DNA from 2 places in the Anoxynatronum sibiricum genome. Region 1 is predicted to be linked to the other one. Evidence: predicted binding sites of a transcription regulator. Region 1 holds the regulator's gene; the other holds the start of a gene.
What was found. Region 1 encodes Rex, which represses fermentation and respiration genes when NADH is low (regulators of the CRP and FNR family bind a similar motif). Its sites were predicted from a motif close to ATTGTTAANNNNTTAACAAT; they were not measured.
Positions count from the first base shown of each region.

Region 1 (10,972 bases):
CCGGTGAGACTGTTGCCGGTGACGTGGTCAGTTTTTTCAGTACGGTCACCATTCGAGGCCATGTGGAAGGCGATGTGGTGGGTGTTTTCAGCCAGGTTACGGTGGAAGGCGGCACCGTTGAAGGTGATGCTGTGGCTGTATTTGCTCCCCTGTCTCTTCGCCGGGCTGCCGTTGAGGGAGATGCCATTTCTGTCTTTGGTGGTGTCACCGCCGATGCCCATACCGGCATCAGCGGCAGTGCTATTGGTGTGATGGGATCTGGGCTTGATGCCCGGGATGCCCAGGTACAGGGAGATCGCATTGATGTGGCTGGATTTTTGCCGGGGAACCTGAGCGGATTGCCGGTACTGGCAGTGCTCCTGGCGATTTTTCTGGGATTAAAGCAGTTGGTGGCCTTTGTGGTGGGTGTCATTGCCATTGTGGTTTTTCCGGAACGATTTGAACGCATGGCAGACAACGGCTTCGACGAAGTGGGGAAAAAAACCCTGGTGGGCATCCTGTTGAGCATGGGCGTTCTGGTGCTCATGGTGATTCTGGCCGTATCAGTGGTGGGCAGTCCGTTGGTACCCCTGGTGTTCCCGGCTTTTATGCTGCTGGAGTTTGCAGGGAATACCACCATGAAAATCGCCCTTGGACGACGAATCGGTCAGGGATTGGGGCGACAATGGGGAGCCATTCTGGAACTTTTCATTGGTTCACTGATCTACCTGTTATTGGAGATCACGTTGGTTGGCAAGCTCTTCACTTTCATTTTCAAACTCATTGGAATGGGAGAAGTCATGGACAGCCGGTTTGGAGACAGGCCGAACCACCGACAAATAGGAGGGTTGGCAGATGCCCCATCGAAATGACCGGCAGGTTGCTGAAAGGCCCGATCTGAAAATGCCGCCGCCGGGTTGGCTGACCCTGGGCATTGAAACCAGTTGCGACGAAACGGCAGTAAGTGTGGTGCGGGACGGGCGTCAGGTGCTTTCCAGCATCGTGGCCTCGCAAATTCCCGAACACCAGAAATTTGGCGGTGTGGTGCCTGAGGTGGCTTCCCGGCAGCATGTGGAAACCATTACCCAGGTAATTGATGAGGCCTTGCGAGAAGCTGAAGTCACCCTTGAGCAGATCCATCAGGTGGCTGTTACCTACGGGCCTGGACTGGTGGGGGCCCTGCTGGTGGGAGTGGCTGCTGCCAAGGCTCTGGCCTATGGAAGGCGGTTGCCCCTCAATGGCGTGAACCATATTGAAGGCCATCTTTTTGCCAATTTTATCCAATCCCCATCATTGGAGCCGCCTCTCTTGGCCCTGATTGTTTCGGGCGGGCACACGCATTTGGTGCATATGAAACATTATGGCGTTTATGAAGTTCTGGGCAAAACAAGGGATGATGCGGCGGGAGAAGCCTTTGACAAAGTGGCTCGTGTGCTGGGGCTGGGTTATCCCGGCGGCCCCCTCATTGATGCAGCGGCCCGCCAGGGTGATCCCCGGGCCATTGATTTTCCCAGGGCGGTTGTGACAGATCACCCCTGGGATTTCAGCTTTAGCGGCTTGAAGTCGGCGGTGCTGAACCACGTCAATACAGAGAGAATGAAGGGCCGTGACGTGCAGGTGGCCGATGTGGCTGCCAGTTTTCAGCAGGCGGTGGTGGATGTGCTGGTGAATAAAACGCTGGACTGTTCAGTGACAAACGGCATTAAACAGGTGGTGCTTTCCGGCGGAGTGGCCGCCAACAGCCTGCTGCGCCAGACGCTGGCTGACCGGTGCCGGGAACAGGGTATTGCCTTCTGCGCCCCTGAGCTTGCCCTTTGCACCGATAACGGCGCTATGATTGCCTGTGTGGGGTATTATGATTACTGCATGGGAGTTCGTTCCCGGTGGAACCTGAATGCAGTGGCCGGTTTGTCCATCGGGGAGCGGAACGAACAATGGTTCTTTAGAGATGAATTATTTCCTTCAGGGGAATGTTGACATAAAACAGCATCCATAACAGGATCAAAAACCGAAAGGGCAGGCAAATGCCTGTCTTTTGCCGTTTAAAATAAAAAAAGTCCAACAGATAAGTTGATTGAACATTATCTTTTTCAACTGATTCTCACCTGCAGTAACTGAGAAGATCTCTCCAGAAAAGACAGTTCATGGGGATGAAACAGGTGTGGATATTGTGGATATCTTTGAAAAGAAGTGTTAGCAAGGACTAAAACTGTGGATAACTTTGTGGAAAACATTGAAAAACTGTGGAAAAATAATGAAACCCTGCCGTCAATTGATTGAGGGCAGGGTTTTGTCAGAAATGGTGTTAACATAACTCGGATGAACCTCGTCATCACTCCTCCGCCTGCTCCAGCAAAACTTCCCATTCGCTGTACAGCGCTTCCAGTGAGGCTTTCAGATCGGTGGATTCTTCATGAATGCGGCGGCTTTCTGCTGCATCTGAATAGACTTCAGGTAAACACATGAGGGCTTCCAGTTCTTTGACCTTTGCTTCGAGCTGATGCATCTCTTTCTCCAGATTGGAGAGGTTTTTTTTCAGAGTGTTGGAGGCGTCACGTTGGCGCCGCTCCTTTTGACGTTCCTGTTTCTGGCGGGTACGGTTGTCAATCACCGGTTCCACCAGGGCCTGCTGTTCCTGGAGGAGTTGTTTTTTCTTGGCCATATAATCATCGTAATTACCGAGGTGGTGGGTCAGTCCATGGGGAGAAAACTCCAACACACCGGTGGCAATACGATTGATGAAATAGCGGTCATGGGAAATAAAGAAAAGTGTGCCATCATAAGTCTGCAGTGACTCCTCCAGGTTTTCTCTGGCGGGAATGTCCAGGTGGTTGGTGGGTTCGTCCAGCAGCAGCAGATTGTGATGGGAAAGCATGAGCTTCAGCAGCGACAATCGGGCTTTTTCGCCGCCGCTGAGATGAGCAATGGGAGTAAAAACCTCCTCGCCAACAAAGAGAAAGGCACCCAGCCAGGTGCGCAGCTGTGTTTCGTTGAACCTGGGATACGCATTGTGAAGCTCTTCCATGACGGTACAGGTTTCATCCAGATTCTTCAGTTCCTGATGGTAGTAACCTAAAGATACCTGGTGACCCAATGTCAGGGTTCCTGCGTCGGGAGAGAGTTCTCCCGCCACCATGCGAAAAAGGGTGGTTTTTCCGATGCCATTGGGACCCACCAGGGCAATCCGATCACCTCGCTGCAGGGTGAAGCTCACTGATTCGAAGAGAGGTGGCTGAGTCTCCCAGCTTTTGGACACATTTTCGACAGCCAGCACCTGCCGACCGCTGCTCTGGCCAATTTGAAAATGGAGAGAGGAAAGCACGGCCTGGTGAACCCGTTGTTGAGGCCGCTCCATTTTCTCCAGTTTTTTCTCCCGGCTCTTGGCCCGGTTTGCCAGTTTTTCAGTGCCGTGCTGCTTCATGCGCCGCACCAGCTCTTCCTGGCGCTGCATTTCCTTTTCCTGCTTCTTGGCGCTGCGCTCTTCCGCTTCAAGCATGGCTGCCTTTTTTTTCAGGGCTTCGGTATAGCCGCCGCGAAAACTGGTGACAGCTTGTTGAGCCACTTCCAGCGTCCGGTCGGTGACCTGATCAAGAAAGTAACGGTCGTGGGAAATAACTAAAATTGTTCCGGAATAGGAACGCAAAAAGCTCTCCAGCCATTCCACCGATTCGATGTCCAAATGATTGGTGGGTTCATCCAGCAGTAACAGATCGGGTTTGCTCAGCAAGAGGCGCCCCAGAGTGAGGCGGGTTTTTTGGCCGCCTGACAAAGTGTTTACCTGCCGCTGAAAATCATCTCCGTAAAAACCAAGCCCGTTCAGCACTCCCCGCACCTCGCTGCGAAAGGCATATCCGTTCTGAGCTTCAAAGCTCTCGGTGAGTCGGGCGTACGCAGCCATGACTTCTTCCAGGCGTTCATGATTGTCGGTAGAAGCGGAAGCGCCGGTCTGGGCAATGATGGTTTCCAGACGACGCAGTTCTTCCTCCATATGAAGCAGGGTTTGAAACACCACCAGCACATAATCATGGACGGTTTGATCCGTCGTCATTTCCGGCATCTGATGTTGGATGCCCATGCGCAGCGTACCGGGTATGAACAATTGCCCTTCGTCATGGGGCAGCTCTCGGGTGAGGAGTTGAAAGAGAGTGGTTTTTCCGGCACCGTTGGGTCCCACCACCCCCACTTTCTCGCCGGCATTGATGGAGAAAGAGATGCGGTCAAAAAGACAGCGGGTACCAAAATATTTAGATAATTGACTGACAGAAAGAATGACCATGTGAAAACTCCTTAAAAAACGTTATTTTATGAACAAACAGCAGACGAAAGCGTTTTTTTTTTCTTCTATTTATATTATAATGAACAGTGACCATCCTGTCATCCCGAGAAAATGAGGTGAATTGCAGTGAAAAAAGATGTGAAAAATGTATCCATGGCGGTCATCCGTCGACTTCCCAAGTATCACAGGCGCTTAAAAGAACTCATGGACAAGGATGTTACCCGAATTTCATCCAAGGAACTCAGTGTAATGATTGGGTTCACCGCCTCGCAAATTCGTCAGGACCTTAACTGCTTTGGCGGTTTCGGCCAGCAGGGCTATGGGTACGACGTGGCTGAGCTATATGGTGAAATCAGTCGGATTCTGGGGCTGACGGGGGAGTACAACACCATCATTATAGGGGCCGGAAACCTGGGTCAGGCCATTGCCAACTACTCCAACTTTGAAAAGAAAGGCTTCCACATGCTGGCGCTGTTTGAAAAAAACCCGCGTCTCATTGGCCTGCAGATCCGGGATGTTCCGGTGCTGGACATCGATGAACTGGAAAGCTTCTGCGCCGACAAAAAGATCGACATCGGTGTTATCTGTACCAACAAGGAAAGTGCTCAGGATGTGGCCGACACACTCATCAAGCTGCCTGTGAAAGCCATCTGGAATTTTGCCCCGGCAGACATACAGGTTCCGGAATCCATTACCTTGGAGAATGTGCATCTTAGTGACAGTCTCTATATCATTTCTTATCTGCTTAAAATGAATGAAATGGAGTAATCCGGAGCGCAACCAGACAGTACGGTTCGCTGGCTGACCCGGCACCACAGGTGCCGGGTTGTTTTTTTGCCATGCGTTCGGTTCTTGTCAGAGGGCATGCCAGTTTTGCTGTTGATGGCTGCGAAGGCATGTATCAACAAATGCTGGATGTTAGAGGGGCACTGTTTTATGGTAGAATAGAAAAGAACACACAAACGCAATGGAGATTGATCCCGCGGTACAGGTCATGGGATACAGATATCTGGACTAACAAATTCCAAAAGAGAATGGAGAATGAGGCATGATGAAGCGCGGTGTGGTGATGGGACTCATCTTCAGCCTGGTGTTGGCGGCGGTGATGCTGACAGCAGAGCCGGCTATGGCAGTGTCATCTCCGGAAATTGTGGTGGATGGGCAGCGGTTACTGCTGCCTGCCGGAGAGCCGGGTCCGGTGATCAGTTCGGAGGGGCGGGTGTTGGTGCCGGCCAGGTGGATTGCCGAAGCTCTGGGGCTGCGTGTCAGCTGGCAGGAGACCACCCGTCAGGCCATTTTCGAAGACGCCCACCAGCGAACGGTGCTCACCATCGGATCTTCCACTGCTCAGATGGGGCAGGATACTGTGAAACTGGATTCGCCGGCCGCGGTGCTTCAGGGGCGCACCTATGTCCCCCTGCGATTTGTCACCGAGGCTTTTGGAGCCCGGGTGGCCTGGGACCCTCAGGCCCGCCAAGTGAACATTGAAAGCTTTCAGTCACTGGCAGCACAGCTGAAGCAACTTTTTCAGATTCGGGGAATCGGCCTGGGAGACCCGGCTGCGCTGGTGGTAACTCTTTGGGGTGAACCGTTGGAAAAACTGCCCAGTGAGTATGCTTTTGAGTGGTGGATCTACCACGACCACTATCGAAACTACGTGCAGGTGGGGGTGGAGAAAGAACGGGTGACTGCCCTCTATACCAATGGCATTCACTGGGAGTCTGACAGCGGTCTCGTTGCCGGCAGTCTTCAGACGGCGGTGCGCCAGGTTCTCGGAAAACCCCTGGACTGGATCGAAAAAGGTCAGAACCGTTACCTGCGAGACGGCAAAAAGCATAGCGACCTGTTTCTGATGCAAGACATTGCCTATGGAGAGTTCTACTATGACATTCATGAGAACCATCAGGTAACGGCAGTTCAGGTGACTTTAAAACAGACGGAAGAAAGCATGAGCGGCTTTCTGGGAAATCAGCGACCTGAGCTGGAAGAAAGCTACAGCCGACAGCTTTTCCTGCTGGCGAACTCACTCCGCACCCGAATGGGACTACCTGCCTTTCAGTGGAATGAACAAGCGGCTCAAGCAGCAGAAAAACACAGCCGTGATATGGGCGCGAAAGATTATTTTTCCCATGAAACACCTGAGGGCAGAACCTTTGTACAGCGGCTGACAGCAGAAGGGCTTCGGTTCACAAAGGCCGGTGAAAACATTGCAGCCAACCTCAATGCCATTAATGCCCATGAGGCTCTGATGAACTCACCGGGACACCGGGCAAATCTGCTCTCAGACATGACACACCTGGGAACCGGCTCTTCACAGGGGCACCAGGGAACCTTCGAGTTATTGCATACCCAGAAATTCCTGTCATTCTAAGGAAAAATGATGATTCAAAATATGTATGAAAGTGCAGGGGATGAAGCTTGCGCCACTATTACACACAAATACACCAATACATGGAGCGGCTCATTAGTCAGGTGATTCTGACAGACCGCCGGGAACTGGAAGTGAACGGTGGGCGGATGAATCTGCAGGAGTACCTTTTACTGAAAAAGGTGCGCCGGGATGAGGGGCAAACCTTTCAGCAGATGATGGAAGAAACAGGTTGCAGCCGCAATGAAGTGACAGCGATGGTTCGGAGGTTGCTGAAGCAGCAATTGATTCAGAAAGGCCCGGCTTCCCGGGACCGGCGAATCAGGCGTCTGGTCTTAACAGAAGAGGGAAAAGGCTGGTTGCTTCGCATGGAGGGCATGGAACAGGAACTGCTGTATGGGTTACTCAATGAGTTTACCTTCAATGAAGAAAAAGCCATCCTGAAGTTTCTGGTGAAACTGGAAATGCAGCTGAAAGAAAAAGACAGTGCCGCAGCACTGCCTTCATGTCAAATCGATGAAACTAACTAAAACAGACTGTTAAGACTGACCTGGCCTATTCGGGCTGAGGAGAGTCAACAGGGCACACATTGGCACAGGCACCACAGTCGATGCAAGCTTCAGCGTCAATGACATAAATATCGTCGCCGGCAGTGATGGCATCTACTGGGCATTCGGGTTCACAGGCACCACAACTGATACAGGAATCATGAATAACATAAGCCATTACAAATACCTCCTTCAAAGTCATTCGTTTTGTTTGGTTACAACGTCATTATAGCAGGCAGCGAAAGGCAAGGGCAAGAAGAAACAGCCTAATTTCGCAGAAAACAGAATCAATATAATGAAAATCATTTTTAATAAATGGGCAAAAAGGGGACTAAATGATGGAAGTAACCCTGTTCATCGGTGGCAGTGGCACCGGTAAAAGCTACCAGGCAATGCAGCTTGCAAAATCGCTGGGAATTCGCTATATCATAGACGATGGGCTGCTGATCCGTGACAACCGGGTACTGGGAGGACGCTCCGCCAAACGGGAATCCTCTCGTCTGGGAGCTGTGCGAAGAGCCATATTCAATGATAAAGAGCACTGCCGGCAGGTGCGTGACCTGATTGAATCAGAAAATCCAACGAAACTGCTGATTCTGGGAACCTCGGAAAAAATGGTACACACCATTGTACAGCAACTCCAACTGCCGTCACCCGCTTCCACCGTCTGGATTGATGAGGTGGCAGCGCCTTCTGAAATACAGATGGCCCGACGAATCCGCATGAAAGAAGGCAAGCACATCATTCCAGTGCCTGCCTTCCAACTAAAAAAAGATTTTTCCGGGTTTTTTCTCAATCCCCTGCAAGTGCTAAAGGGACTCGGGAAAGATGCTGCCGGACAGGAAGGCGAAAAATCGGTGGTGCGGCCCACCTTCAGCTATCTGGGAAAATACACCATCTCCGACGGCGTCATTCGAAGTCTGGTGCATCACGCCCTTCTCCGACATACCCAGTTGATTCCCATGGGAACCACTTTTGTCCACAACACCCGAAACGGCCTGGTGGTAGAACTGGATGTGAAAGCCCCCTTCGGCATCCCGGTTACCCGCCAGCTTCGACTGGCCCAGGAGCGAATTGGCAGAGAAGTGGAAAACATGACGGCGCTTCACCTGGCATCGGTGAACATCACCATTAAAAAGTGGATGTAGGCACAGGCTGCCTGCCAAACAGGCCGTCACATGAATGCCTTCACCGAAAAGAGCATCTGACTAAAAGCGCTTGCCGCCACCTGGCGTTTTGTCCGACCTGGGAAGAAACTGTTGGCAGGGTGCACCGGTGGATTCATAAACCAGCTGTGAGGGCATCTTGGCAGTTTTAAAACCAAAAAAAGTGCAGGCTTTGGGATAACGTGGGTTCCAGGTGACCTTGAAAAACTGGCATCGATAACAGTTAATCCGCCTCATGACACTAGCAAAGGGCCATTAAGCTCAAAAGAGCCCGCATGTACTGGGGAAGATCGGCGGGGCCCTTGGCAGAGACCAGCGAGCCATGGGTGACCACCGGTTCATCAATCCAGTGCGCGCCGGCATTCACCAAGTCGTCCCGAATGGCTGGTGTACTGGTAACCTGTTTTCCCTTAAGCGTATTGGCAGAAACCAACACCCAGCCGGCATGGCAGATCTGTCCGATGATTTTGTTTTCCTGGTCCATATGGCGGGCCAGATCCAGCACCTCCGGGTACCGCCGCAGTTTATCCGGGGCCCAGCCGCCGGGAATCAGCAGGCCGTCGAAATCCTCCGGGTTCACATCGGCCAAGCGCAGGTCGGTCGTTGCAGGCACACCATATTTGCCATGGTAAACGCGATTGGCTTCTTTTCCTGCCAGCAGCACTTCGATACCGGCTTCCCGTAACCGGTATACCGGATACCACAACTCAAGGTCTTCAAAGGCTTCATCCACCAATTGGATAAAACGGATTTTTTTGGTTGTTGACATGAGAACACCTCCTTACGAAAACGAATACCCTCTTTTATGTCAAATATGCGATTCGTTTATAAATCAATGATATAATATTGTATCAAAGGAGGCGAAAAAAGCTCTTGTGAAACGGAACATCCAATGATAGAGCTGATTTTACAAAGGGGTGATGCATATGTGAATCAGAGGATGACGGGTTCATCAGCCTTCGATTGAAGGAACGCTTGAAATCTGGGAACTGCGTCATCGGTGCGGTGTGAATCTTTCTGGCACGGTCCTTGCATTAGATTACCATAGACATGAATAAGAATGACCGGGTTCATCGTGGTTCAATGGACATGGTTAACCGTGAGTCACAATGAGTCCGGATCAGTTAGCTAAAAGGAGGAAGAGGCATTGGAAGAAAAACGCAAAGCCTATTTAACAGAAGTGGTACCCCCGTTTACACCTCTGACAGCCATGGAGGAAGCCTCCCGCTGTCTCCTGTGTCATGATGCTCCCTGTAGTGCAGGATGTCCTGCGGGCACTGACCCAGGCAAGTTTATCCGGTCCATTCGTTTCCGTAATGTGAAGGGTGCCGTTGAAACCATTCGGGAGAACAACATTCTGGGAGCCACATGTGCCCGGGTATGCCCCTATGGCCGCACCTGTGAAGAAGCCTGCAGCCGTACCGGTATCGATGTGCCCATTCAAATCGGTCGATTACAGCGTTTTGCCACCGACTTTGAGCAGGCCCTCGGCATGAAGGTGCTGGAAGCGCCGGAAGCCACCCTTGAAAAAGTGGCTGTCATCGGCGGCGGCCCTGCCGGGCTGGCAGCAGCTGCCCGCTTGGCAATGAAAGGTTATCAAGTGACCATTTTTGAAAAGAACGAAAAAGCCGGCGGTGTCCTGACTTACGGCATTGTTCCCGGCAGACTTCCCCAGGAAATTGTTGACTGGGAAGTGCAGTATGTGAAAGACATGGGAGTTGAATTTGTTTACAATTGCTGCGTTGGGAAGGACATCACATGGGAGGCGCTGAAAGAGCAGGGCTTCAAGGCCTTCTTCCTGGCCATGGGACTTCAACAGTCAAAACCCATTGACATTCCCGGCATGGATCTGGAAAATGCCGACTATGCCCTTGATTTCCTGGCAGGTGCAAAGCCGAGCGAAGGAAAGCTGGCAGTGGGTGAACATGTGGTGGTGGTTGGCGGCGGAGACGTGGCCATGGATTGTGCCACCACTGCCAAAATGTTGGGAAATCGTGTGACTGTGGTTTACCGACGTCGCCAAATGGATATGCCGGCCTACCCGCCAGAAGTGGCTTATGTACAGTCGCTGGGGGTTGATTTCATCACTGAAACCCTGCCGGTGGAAGTGTTGGGAGAAAACGGAAAAGTCACGGCCCTGAAAGCCCAGGGCAAAGATGGTGTGTCTGAGTTTGTACTGAAAGCTGACCGTGTTGTCATGGCCATTGGCCAGGAAGTGGATGAAACGGGTTATGCTGAAGGGCTTAAAGTGAATGAGAAGCAGCTGGCTGTGGTGGATGAAGCCACCTGTGCCACCAGTGTCGAAGGCGTCTATGCGGCCGGTGATGTGGTCAATGGCGGCAAAACAGTGGTACAAGCAGTGGCAGAAGGTAAAGCGGCCGCCGATGGCATTGATGCCTGGCTGGCCTCCAAGCGATAACCAAGTCCAAGAAAGAAGGTGTGAATCAAGATGGCAAAACGCAAAGACCTGTCCATGGAGTTTTGTGGCGTCAAATGTGAAAATCCGTTTTTCCTGTCTTCCTCACCGGTGGGCAGTAACTACGATATGTGTAAAAAAGCGTTGGAAGGTGGTTGGGGCGGTATCGTCTACAAAACCATCGGTTACTGGATTCCCCAGGAATGTTCGCCCCGATTT
Region 1 is NZ_JBCITM010000022.1:44,222-55,193, forward strand. It holds gene AAIG11_RS15480 (hypothetical protein) at 1-851, shown strand, start outside; gene tsaD (tRNA (adenosine(37)-N6)-threonylcarbamoyltransferase complex transferase subunit TsaD) at 883-1,956, shown strand; gene AAIG11_RS15490 (ABC-F family ATP-binding cassette domain-containing protein) at 2,312-4,255, opposite strand; gene AAIG11_RS15495 (redox-sensing transcriptional repressor Rex) at 4,382-5,023, shown strand; gene AAIG11_RS15500 (stalk domain-containing protein) at 5,304-6,626, shown strand; gene AAIG11_RS15505 (MarR family winged helix-turn-helix transcriptional regulator) at 6,674-7,153, shown strand; gene AAIG11_RS15510 (DUF362 domain-containing protein) at 7,179-7,349, opposite strand; gene AAIG11_RS15515 (AAA family ATPase) at 7,510-8,319, shown strand; gene AAIG11_RS15520 (type 1 glutamine amidotransferase domain-containing protein) at 8,579-9,106, opposite strand; gene AAIG11_RS15525 (FAD-dependent oxidoreductase) at 9,485-10,756, shown strand; gene preA (NAD-dependent dihydropyrimidine dehydrogenase subunit PreA) at 10,787-10,972, shown strand, end outside.

Region 2 (10,972 bases), on a different contig from region 1:
ACGCTGGATTTTGCAGATCATACGGTGTTGAAGAAAGATGAGAAGATCTATCTGTCACCAACGGAATATGAGCTGTTAAAACACATGATGATGAATAAAGGCAACGCGCTCAATGCTGAAGAGCTGTATCAGCATATTTGGTATAAACCCAGCAATGGAGACGTGAGAACCGTGTTTGTGCATATCAGAAATCTGCGAAAAAAGATTGAAACAGATCCGTCAAAGCCGGAGTACATTATCACAGTTCGAAAAACGGGATACATGTTTGCCAACAGGTAGTGGTTATCATCATGCACCAAAAAAATTGTCATGCAAAGGGGGGGTGTTAATACCATCAATGAATGCCGCTTTCTTTCAGGCTTGTTAAATGCTGAATGGGTTAAGGAATGCCTGGCAGATACCATGGCAAAGGTGTTCCGGAGAGGCTGACCGACTTAATGAAAGGCCAGAGAGAAGAAGGTGAAGTCTTGGGAGTGAAATATCATCAACCAGGTTTTCGCCGGACAAAATGAATTAAGGAGGCAACATAATGAAAAAAACGATTGCGATTTTACTATGCGTGCTGATGATGGCAACACTGTTTGTTGGATGCACCGCAGAACAACCTGCTGCACCTGCAGAGGAAGCGCCTTCAGAAGAGGTTGCTGAAGTGATCAACGGCACTTTTGAGGGCACTGCGGCAGGAATGCAGGGGCCCATCACCGTTGAAATCACTGTGGAAGACAGCCGAATTACAGACATTGAGTATCTGGAAAACTCTGAAACCATCACTGTTGTGAGTGTTGCCAACGAACGGATACCGGCACAAATCATCGAACATCAGAGTCTATCCGTTGATGTCGTCACAGGCGCCACATTGACAAGCTATGGTATTATCAGTGCTGTCACAGAAGCTGCAAAAACAGCCGGGTTGGATATCGACGTACTGAGACAGAATCGGGTGGCGGCTACTCCGGGAGCTCCAGAAACCTGGGAAACTGATGTACTGGTGATCGGCGGCGGCGGTGCCGGCTTGTCGGCAGCCATTAATGCGGCTCAACAGGGCGCAGAGGTCATTCTGATTGAAAAAGGATCGGTACTGGGGGGAAACACCTTAATGGCCGGTGCGGCTTATAATGCAGTTGACCCTGAAGCACAGGAGAATCTGATGATATTATCAAGAGCCCAAAAAGATGCTTTGGATGGCTACCTTGCCCTGAATCCCACTGATCCAAAGTTGAAATTTGATGTGTATCCTGAATGGGAAGCTGTTTTAACCGAACTTAAAGGTGAAATTAACGCATTTTATTCAAGGAATGCCGGTAAAGCAGCTGGTGTTGATATGCCCGGATTCGACTCGGTGGCGTTACATATGTGGAATATGTACACAGGCGGTCTGCGTGAGTTGACTGATGGCAGATGGATTGCTCCCAATGTGGTGCTGGCCAGACAGCTTGCTGCCAACGCCCTCGATGCCTTCGTATGGATGGGAGAAGCGGGACTGGAGGCTTCTTACGGCCTTGATGCCCAGTATGGAACAACTGTAGGAACAGGTACAGTGCTGGGAGCCATGTGGCCGAGAACCCATACCTTTATGTCAGGCGCCCAACGAATTCCTCAACTTGAAAAGGTGGCCATAGATAACGGGGTTACTGTATTCACCGAAACCAGCGGCATCGAGCTTTTGACAGATGCATCCGGCAGGGTGATCGGTGCCAAAGCGGAAAACGTGGTTGACGGAACCCAGATCACCATTAATACATCGAAGGGTGTTGTATTGGCCACCGGCGGATATTGTGCCAACCCGGTAATGGTGAAGGAGTACGATAAGTACTGGGGAGAAGATCTTTCAGACAGAACATTGTCCACCAATATGGGAACCAACAGAGGCGATGGCATCGTCATGGCACAGACAATCGGTGCTGATGTAACGGGCATGGAAATCGCCCAGATGATGCCTTCTTCCTCACCTGTTAAAGGCACCATGACAGACGGAATATGGGCCGATGCAGCCGAACAGATCTGGATTGACAGCAGCGGAAAACGATTTGTGGATGAATATGCAGAACGGGATGTGCTGGCGAAAGCATCGCTGGCATTGGAAAACGGGATTTTCTATATCATCTATGCCGGCAGAGGAAATGTGGGAAATCCTGATGAACTTTTGCAGGGAACCGACTACAATGAACGGGTTGCCGGTATGGTTGAAGGCGGACACATCTGGTATGGCAAGACTCTGGCCGAACTGGCTGAAGCCACCAAAACGCCTGCAGCAGGGGTTGCACCCGCATTTACAGAAGAACAGCTGCGGGCAACCATTGAGCAGTACAATAGTTATGTCGCTGCTCAGCATGACGATGATTTTGATAAGGCGGTCATCGCCGGGGCCATTGACCTTGATTATGTTGATGCCAACGACGATGTGGGTATTACCATTTCTCCAAGAAAAGCTTCATTGCATCATACCATGGGTGGGGTGGTCATTGACACCGACACACGTGTGTTGAATGGAAATGGAGAGGTGATTCCCGGGCTGTGGGCAGCAGGAGAAGTCACCGGTGGTATTCATGGCGGGAACCGACTGGGAGGCAACGCCATTACCGATATCTTTGTATTTGGACGCATTGCCGGATTAAATGCAGCAGCCGGAAACTAAGTCTGAGCATTGCCAGCTTTAAACATTTGAACTTAATTGTAAAATCAGGGAACGTTCTTCAAGGAGCGTTCCCTGAAAAATATAACCTCTGGCGGAACGGGAAGGAGAAACGTATCCACAGAGGTTTTAGTTGATGACAGAAAAGAGTTGACAAATGCCACTCAGCAATCTAAAATAGCAGCATGCAATTGAATTGTTCAAAACTGGAAACAGCGTTTTGACAGTGACAAGCTTGTCATGGAACTGAAAGGTGCTACTGAAATCCGAAAAAAGCTTAATCCATTGATGAATCTTGACGTTGTCGAGAATAAGAACAAGTGACATATGGGTGGATAGGTATAATAGAAAGAAAGTGGGGGGTGAAAAAATATGAACCATGATTTTCTGAAACTGGATAAGCAGTTGTGTTTCCCCCTCTATGCCTGCTCCAGGCAAGTTATCCGGCTGTACAAGCCGGTGCTGGATCCCCTGGGATTAACGTATACCCAGTACATTACACTCATGGCACTCTGGGAAACCGATCATATCAGTGTCAAGCAGCTGGGAGAACGTCTTTTTCTTGATTCAGGCACGCTGACACCTTTACTGAAAAAGATGGAAAATCAGGGATTGGTGCGTCGGGAACGCAGCCAGGAAGATGAACGGGTGGTGGTCATTCACCTTACAAAAGAGGGAAAGAGCATGAAAGAAAAGGCAGCAGAAGTGCCTCAGCAGATTGTTTCTTGTGTTAATCTTAACCAGGAGGATGCCATTCAGTTGCACCGTATGCTGCATCTCCTATTGAAAGACTTAAAATCAGATGCCTGCGTGCTGGAAACATGAGTGTTGTTGGTTTTTAAACAGTGTCATGATAAACTGATCATGATAGCAATCATACGAACTGGAGTGATGATCAATGCGAAAGACAGCCTGGCTGGCAGTATTGGGGCTGATTGCCTTTCTATACACAGCTTCTTCCATACCGGGGCTGCGGGTCCTGCCGGTGCTCCGCCATTTGAATCAGCTGGCGGCGGGGATGGACATGACTTTTGGACGCCTGGCAGCCTGGCTGGCAGCACGAATTCCATTGAACTTCGGTGAACTGGGGCATCTTGATACTGTGACACAGGACTTCTTGTCTTATGTACGGGAAAACCCGGTAGTCATTGAGTTTTTTCTGCGGAAACTGGCCCATGTGGGTGTCTTCTTCCTCATTACTCTGGCATTGTTTTTCCTGTTGTACCAATATATTTCCAGTGCCACGCTTTCATTGATTCTTTCCTTCGTTGGTGGATTTGTGCTGGCGGTACTGGATGAATATCGCCAGTCATTTGTTCCCGACCGGGTGGCCAGTCCTGTGGATGTAATGATTGACATGGTGGGTGTCAGTATAGCGGTGTTGTTGATTATTTTTTCACTGATCATTACCAGCGGTGAGCGACAGCGCTTTTTCAGGCATGGTGGTCTGAAGAAGAAACAAAAGAAGAACTGCTGTCCTGAGCGATTGTCACCTGCAGGCAGGCGACTTTCTGGAAAATGGAAGAAGATCTGATGATGGCGAATCATGGTGATTGCCACAAGCAAGAAGGGACCTTCGGCGAATGCCGAAAGGTCCCTTCTTGCTAAATTGAGTTGAGTTCATTTGAGCTGCGTCAGTATATGAACAGTTGAGAGAAATGTGGCAGCAGTAAAAATTTACTTAGCAGCAGATTTCCCTGCAATGCGTCCAAAGACCATCAGGTCGGCCAGTGCATTGCCACCCAGTCGGTTACCGCCATGAATGCCGCCGGTCACTTCCCCGGCTGCAAACAATCCGGGAATGGGGCTGCCGCTTTCATCAAGCACTTCTGCCTGGGGTGAAATATGAATACCGCCCATGGTATGATGAACAGCAGGGCCTACTTCGATCAGGTAGTAGCCGGCTGTTTCAAGGGTGCGTGGCATATCATCACGACCAAAGGCTTCGTCATTTCCGGCCGCAACGGCAGCATTATAAGCTTCCACTGTGGCGGTTAAAACAGCCGCGTCCATGTCCATCAGTTCAGCCATTTCTTCAAGACTTCCGGCTTCTGTGACAAAACCTTGGCGAATATAGCCTTCGATGGCACTGAGACTTTCACGAATGCCTTCGTCAAAGAAAAGGAAACCGGTGGCACCTTCCTGGGCCAGCATGGCTTCAGAAACCACATCACGGGTACCGATCTCATTTGTAAAACGTTCACCGTTTCGGTTGATGAGAATCGCGCCATTGCCCCTTACTGCTTCAGTGATCATGTAGCCTTTTTCAGGCACTACAGTGGGGTGAGTCTGAATTTGCTCCATGTCGATCAGAGCAGCACCTGCAGCCTGGGCCATCAGAATGGCGACACCATCTGCACCGGGGTGGTTGGTGGATCCGAAGCCAGTGAGAGAGGCGTCGTAGTCGGCAAACATGTCGCTGTTGGCACCAAATCCTCCGGTGGCAACGATCACGGCTTTAGCAGAAATCTGGTAGGTGTCGCCTTTGTTATCTTCCACTAAAATACCGGTGACGGCATTGCCTTCTTTTAGAATTTCAACAGCTTTTGTGTTGATCTTGATCTCGATGCCGCGATCTTCCACTGAAGTTCGCAGTACTTCCACCAAATGAGCGCCAACGGGTGCCCCGCCGGTGGGCCGGTGAGATCGGTTATTTGAAGAACCACCTAAGCGTCCAACATCTGATAAGTCGGCGCCCAGCCCGATGAGCCACTCCACTGCGGGACCGGCCTCATCAGCCAGAATGCGCACCAGGGAAGGATCATTCAGCTCATAGCCGCCCTTCATGGTGTCTTCATAATGAACATCGGCATCATCTTCAATGCCTGCAGCTTCCTGAGAAGAAGTACCGGCTGCGTTTAAGCCGCCAGTGGCTCGCAGTGTGTTGCCGCCGATAATGGGCATTTGCTCCACCACGATGACTTCTTTGCCGGCGTCATGAGCTTCGATGGCAGCCGCCAGCCCAGCGCCGCCAGCGCCAATGATGACCACATCAGTGGTCAGATCTGCAGAATCTGCTTCGGTTTCAGTTTCTGCTGGTGCTTCCACCTCGGCTGGCGCCTCTGGCGCTGCAGGTTGCGAACCACCGCATCCTGACAGGAGTGTCATCATCAGCAGAATGGCCATTAAAAATGATAAGCCTTTTGTGTGTTTCTTCAACATGAATAAATCCTCCTTTAAATAGGTTTTTTCTTTGGCAATAACAGCATATTGCTTCCTTAGTATGACAGAGCTGAAAGACATTGTTAAGGTTTTATCAATATTGTTTCTTTTGTTCATATTGTTCACGACTGAAGCGTCGGGATTGATTTAGGTAGACAGTTATTTGTGCAGACTGTAGTAAGATGGCCGATGGCCGGAAATATAATAAACTGATATAATGAACTGGTTAAAAGTTCGGGCAAGATTTCTGGCAGGAAATTCTGACATCAACATATCACACTGACAGGCATCGCCGCTTGCAAAAAGGAGACAACCATGCTTGATAATCTGATTTTCAGCATTAATACCGCATTGCCGATTTTTCTGGTGATGCTGATGGGATGGGGATTAAAAAGAAAGAAAATACTCAATGACACTTTCATTCAAACAGCCAATACCCTGGTATTTTATGTGGCACTCCCCATCAAGCTGTTTCAGGATGTGGCAGGAACCACCTTTACAGAGGCATTTGATACAGGGCTGGTGTTGTTTTTGGTACTGGCTACTATCATCAGTATTCCCTGTATCTGGCTCATTGGACGATTTTTTATTCGTGAGCCGCAAAAACTGGGAGCGTTTGTTCATGGCGGTTTTCGAGGAAACTTTCTTTACATCGGATTCTCACTGCTGGAAAACATCACTGGCAGTATAGGGCCTAAAGCACCCATTGCCATAGCCTTTATTATCCCGCTGTATAATGCCCTGGCAGTGATGATTCTTGCATTGGCCAATGCTGGCGCTGGCCAGGATAAAGGCAACCGACGTCATCAGGTACGCCATCTGGTGGCGAGTATTCTGCGAAATCCGCTGATCATTGCCATTGGTGCGGGTTTTGTGGCCTCGGCCCTTTCGTTGCCGTTGCCACTGGTTGCCACCCGCACCATGAACTACTTCAATGCCCTGACAAGCCCACTGGCCCTGATCGCCATCGGAGCTTCCTTTCAGATGGGTGCTGCGCTTAAAAATTTACAGCCGGCATTGGTGGCCAGTGGGGTTAAACTGGTGCTGCTGCCACTGGTGACAGTATCTCTAGCGGTGATGCTGGGATACACGGGGAGTGATGTGATTCTGGTATATATTCTCTTTGGAGTTCCCACGGCCACCACCTCGTACATCATGACTGCGGCAATGGGCGGAGATAAAGAACTGGCCTCCAGCATTATCATGATGACAACAGCCCTCTCGGTACTCACCATGACTGCCTTTGTTTTTGCCTTCAGGTCATTTGGCATTATTTAAATAAAAACCCCTTTATCATACTTTCATCACATTTGAGATGTAAAATGAATGCATCCCAACGAATAGTTCTAATAGATGAATGAAGGAGGAAACAGCGATGAAAAAAAGATGGCTGATGGTGATGACTCTCTTATTGGTGGCAGCCCTGGGTGCCATGGTCTATGCAGAAACAGTGGAAGCCCCCCAGTGGTTTTTCGACATGATTGAATGGCGGCAAGACCGTATTGAAGAAGCCCTAAACGAAGGACTCATTACCGAAGAACAGGCAGCGTGGCAGATGGAACGTCTGGAGGCGATGGAAGCGTATCATTTGGAGAATGGATTTCATCGGTTTGGCGGGAGCGCTTGTCAGGGAGGCGGTCGCATGAGATCTGGCGGTTTCCAAAATGGCGCTGGTAAAATGGGTGGCTGGTTCCGAGGAGAACAGCCTTCGATACAAACGCAGTAAAATGATGTGAATCACAGACACTAAAAAAGCAGCAGTCATTGCGATTGCTGCTTTTTTAGTGTCTGTGATTCACATAACCGATAGCGCGAAAGAGAATACAGTGACGACAATGGACAGATGGTTGTTCTTTCTGATATTCTTAGATGAATAGCAGAAGTTCCCGTCATGAAGAGTTTTAATAAAAGAGAGCAGGAGGCTGCCATGAAAGCAAGTTTCTTGAATTATCACCAACTGTTCCATCATTCTCCCATGGGGATCATCGCCTGTGCCTTACGTGAATCACTTGACAGTACCGATGAACTGAGTGTGTGGAATGAAGGTGTCATTGATTATAATGAAGCATTCGTCCGGTTAACCGGATGGCAGCAATCTTTTGATCAGACCAACATCGGCATTTTTGTTGATTCGCTGGGAGAAGAACAGGTCTGGGTTTATTTATTGCAAGGTGCCTGGAAGCGTTGGGAAGAGGTGGAGACAGAAGGGTGGTTTCCACTGACACAGCGTTGGTGCCGCGTTGTCGTGAAACCTCAAAATGACCCTCAGCAACATCTGTTAATCTACCTGATGGATGAAACAGATCGAAAAAACCGTGAGAATGCTGTCATACAGGCGCATCCCGATTTGCTTTTTGTTTTTGATATTCATGGGAATTATCTGGAATCTTACACTCAGGATGAAAACAAGCTGTTGGTACCCTTGCGGCAGCTCATTGGAAAAAATCTCATCAGCACATTTCCCAGAGATATTGCTGAAGGCGCCATTGGTGCCTTCCATGAAGCAGTGGAGGAGCAGCGGCTGGTGGTATATGACTATACCTTGCATGTGAAAGAACATCCGGAGCATTTTGAAGCCAGGATTGTTCCTCTCGAAGGCGACAGAGTACTGACCATTATCAGGGATGTGACAGAGAACCGAAACATCAAAAAGCAACTGGAATTTCAGGCGGCTATTCTTGATCAGGTGGCAGACCATGTGACTGTCAGTGACGAAGTGGGAGTCATTCATTATGTGAATGATGTTCAGTGCCGCACCTATGGATTGTCCAAGGAAGACTTTATTGGCAAATCCACCGCGATTTTCTATCAACAGGAAGGGTTGGAGCTGGATCGTGATGATCAGCAAAACCGCCAGTTTATTATGAAGGAAACCTTTAAAAAGGGGTTTTGGGAAGGTGAAGTGGTGAATCAACGGGAGGGGGAAGAACAAGCTGTTTTCTACTGCCGGAACAAGGTGGTGGTTCTTCCTGGAGACGAGGAACGCTACAGCATTTCAACCCTGACCAATATTACAGAACGCAAAAAAATGGAGGATGACCTGCGTGTGGCGAAAGAAAATGCAGAAACCGCCAACAGTGCCAAGACCATTTTTCTTGCCAACATGAGCCATGAAATCAGAACACCCATGAATGGGATGATCGGCTTTATTCAGCTGTTGCAAATGACTGATCTGGACGAAGAGCAGACAGAATATATAACATATATTCATGAAGCGGCGCAAACGCTTCTTCATGTGATCAGTGATGTGCTGGATATTTCCAAAATCGAGTCAGATAAAATGAGCCTTCGTAAAAGCACGTTTCACTTAATGAAAGCAGTGGACAGGATCGCAGGCCTGTACCGGCATCAGGCGGAGGTAAAAGGGTTGATGCTCTCAGTGGCGGCAGACGCGCATTTGCCTGATTGGGTTATTGGTGATCAAGACAAATTGATTCAGATACTTGGAAATCTGTTGAATAACGCAATTAAGTTCACAGAAGAAGGGCATGTGGCAGTGAGGGTTTATCTTGTCAAGACATTTGCCGCCATGCATCAGATCATCTTTGAAATTGAGGACAGCGGTATTGGCATTGAGGAAGACCAGTATCCCCAAATATTTAATCCCTTTATGCAGGTTGATATGACGGTATCCAAAAGATATGGGGGAACAGGCCTTGGCTTATCCATTGTAAAACGCCTGGCAGAACTGATGGGCGGCACAGTTCGGGTCAGCAGGCGAGACCCACAGGGAACCGTTTTTACCCTGACGCTGCCCTTTGAAGTGGTTGCATTAACGGAACCAGAAGAATCATTACTGAAAGATGAAGATGATACTGACTGGCGCTGATCACCATTAAGTTGATCACTATTAAAAGGAAAACTGACACCTAAACCTGAAATCACGGGCAAATCATTCCATTAAGAGTGGTTGCCTGCGGTTTCAGGTTTATTATTTTTGATCGAAAGCAGCTTGTGATACAAGGCGGTGGACGAGTGGTGCATCGAAATTTGCTCCATTTGCTCCGGTGATCAGTTTCCTGCTTTCTGTAAAGTTTTGCGGGGCAATTGAACAATAATGACAAAATCAGAATTTCCTTCTGAAACATTTGACAAGAAGGACAACATACTATAAAATTCATAATTAGAATAAACTGAAAATATGAAATATATCAATAAGTAGTAAGATTCGATATGTTCCACCAATCACATTGATTCATTTGCAGGGAAGCCATCCCGGTATACCGGTGAATGGGGTGGCATACCATAAATCAACACAAGGAGGTGAAATTAAGACATTAATTGGGAGATGAGCTTTCGAAAACCGACTATTAAGAATGATCAGACCGTTGTCAAGCTATTTTAGAATCTTACGAACACCTGCATTTCTGGAAAAAGTGCCATCTCCTGCAAAGTCGGCAATCAAGTACGAGAACAATAAAGGAGGAAAGTTGATGGATGCATTTCTGGACAAGTTAGTCGGTTGGTTATGGGGTCCTGCCATGCTGGTGCTGGTGCTGGGTCTCGGGGCATACTTCACCATTCGAAGCGGATTCTGGCAGTTCAGGTACTTTGGTCATTCCTTTAAGTATGTCTGGGGCAACCTGACCCGTAAACGCGGTGAAGGCAGCGGGATTCTCACATCTTTCGAAGCTTTTTGCGTGGCGACATCCGGTGCCATTGGCGTCGGTAACATCGGCGGCGTGGCCAGTGCCATCGCCATTGGCGGCGTGGGAGCTGTTTTCTGGATGTGGGTTACCGGTCTTGTCGGACTGATGACTAAAATGGTGGAAGTTGCTTTAGCAGTCCACTATCGGCAGGAGTTTGAAAATGGAGACACCTATGGTGGTCCCACCTACTACCTGGATAAAGGCTGGCATGGCCAGTTGGGACTTCCCTTCTGGAAGCCCCTGGCAGCGATCTTTGGCGTGGGAATCCTTTCTTCCTGGGTACTGACGATGCAGACTTTTACCGTATCTGAGTCCATTTCCACCACTTTCGGCGTCAGCCACAGCATGGCGGCCGCCGGCGTTGGTATTTTCATGTATGCGGTTATCCTGGGGGGGATTTCCCGTATCGGACGCTTCTCCTCCTATGTGGTGCCTTTTATGGCCGCGTTTTACATTATAGGTGGTCTGTTCATTATCATTACCAACATCGGACAGCTTCCTGCAGCGGTTAGTCTAATATTTGCCCACG
Region 2 is NZ_JBCITM010000004.1:86,929-97,900, forward strand. It holds gene AAIG11_RS05580 (response regulator transcription factor) at 1-279, shown strand, start outside; gene AAIG11_RS05585 (FAD-dependent oxidoreductase) at 530-2,635, shown strand; gene AAIG11_RS05590 (MarR family winged helix-turn-helix transcriptional regulator) at 3,005-3,457, shown strand; gene AAIG11_RS05595 (VanZ family protein) at 3,531-4,166, shown strand; gene AAIG11_RS05600 (flavocytochrome c) at 4,310-5,794, opposite strand; gene AAIG11_RS05605 (AEC family transporter) at 6,110-7,072, shown strand; gene AAIG11_RS05610 (hypothetical protein) at 7,170-7,520, shown strand; gene AAIG11_RS05615 (PAS domain-containing sensor histidine kinase) at 7,722-9,623, shown strand; gene AAIG11_RS05620 (alanine/glycine:cation symporter family protein) at 10,228-10,972, shown strand, end outside.
Region 2: the regulator Rex is predicted to act here: its motif matches at 5,874-5,893, upstream of AAIG11_RS05600 (flavocytochrome c).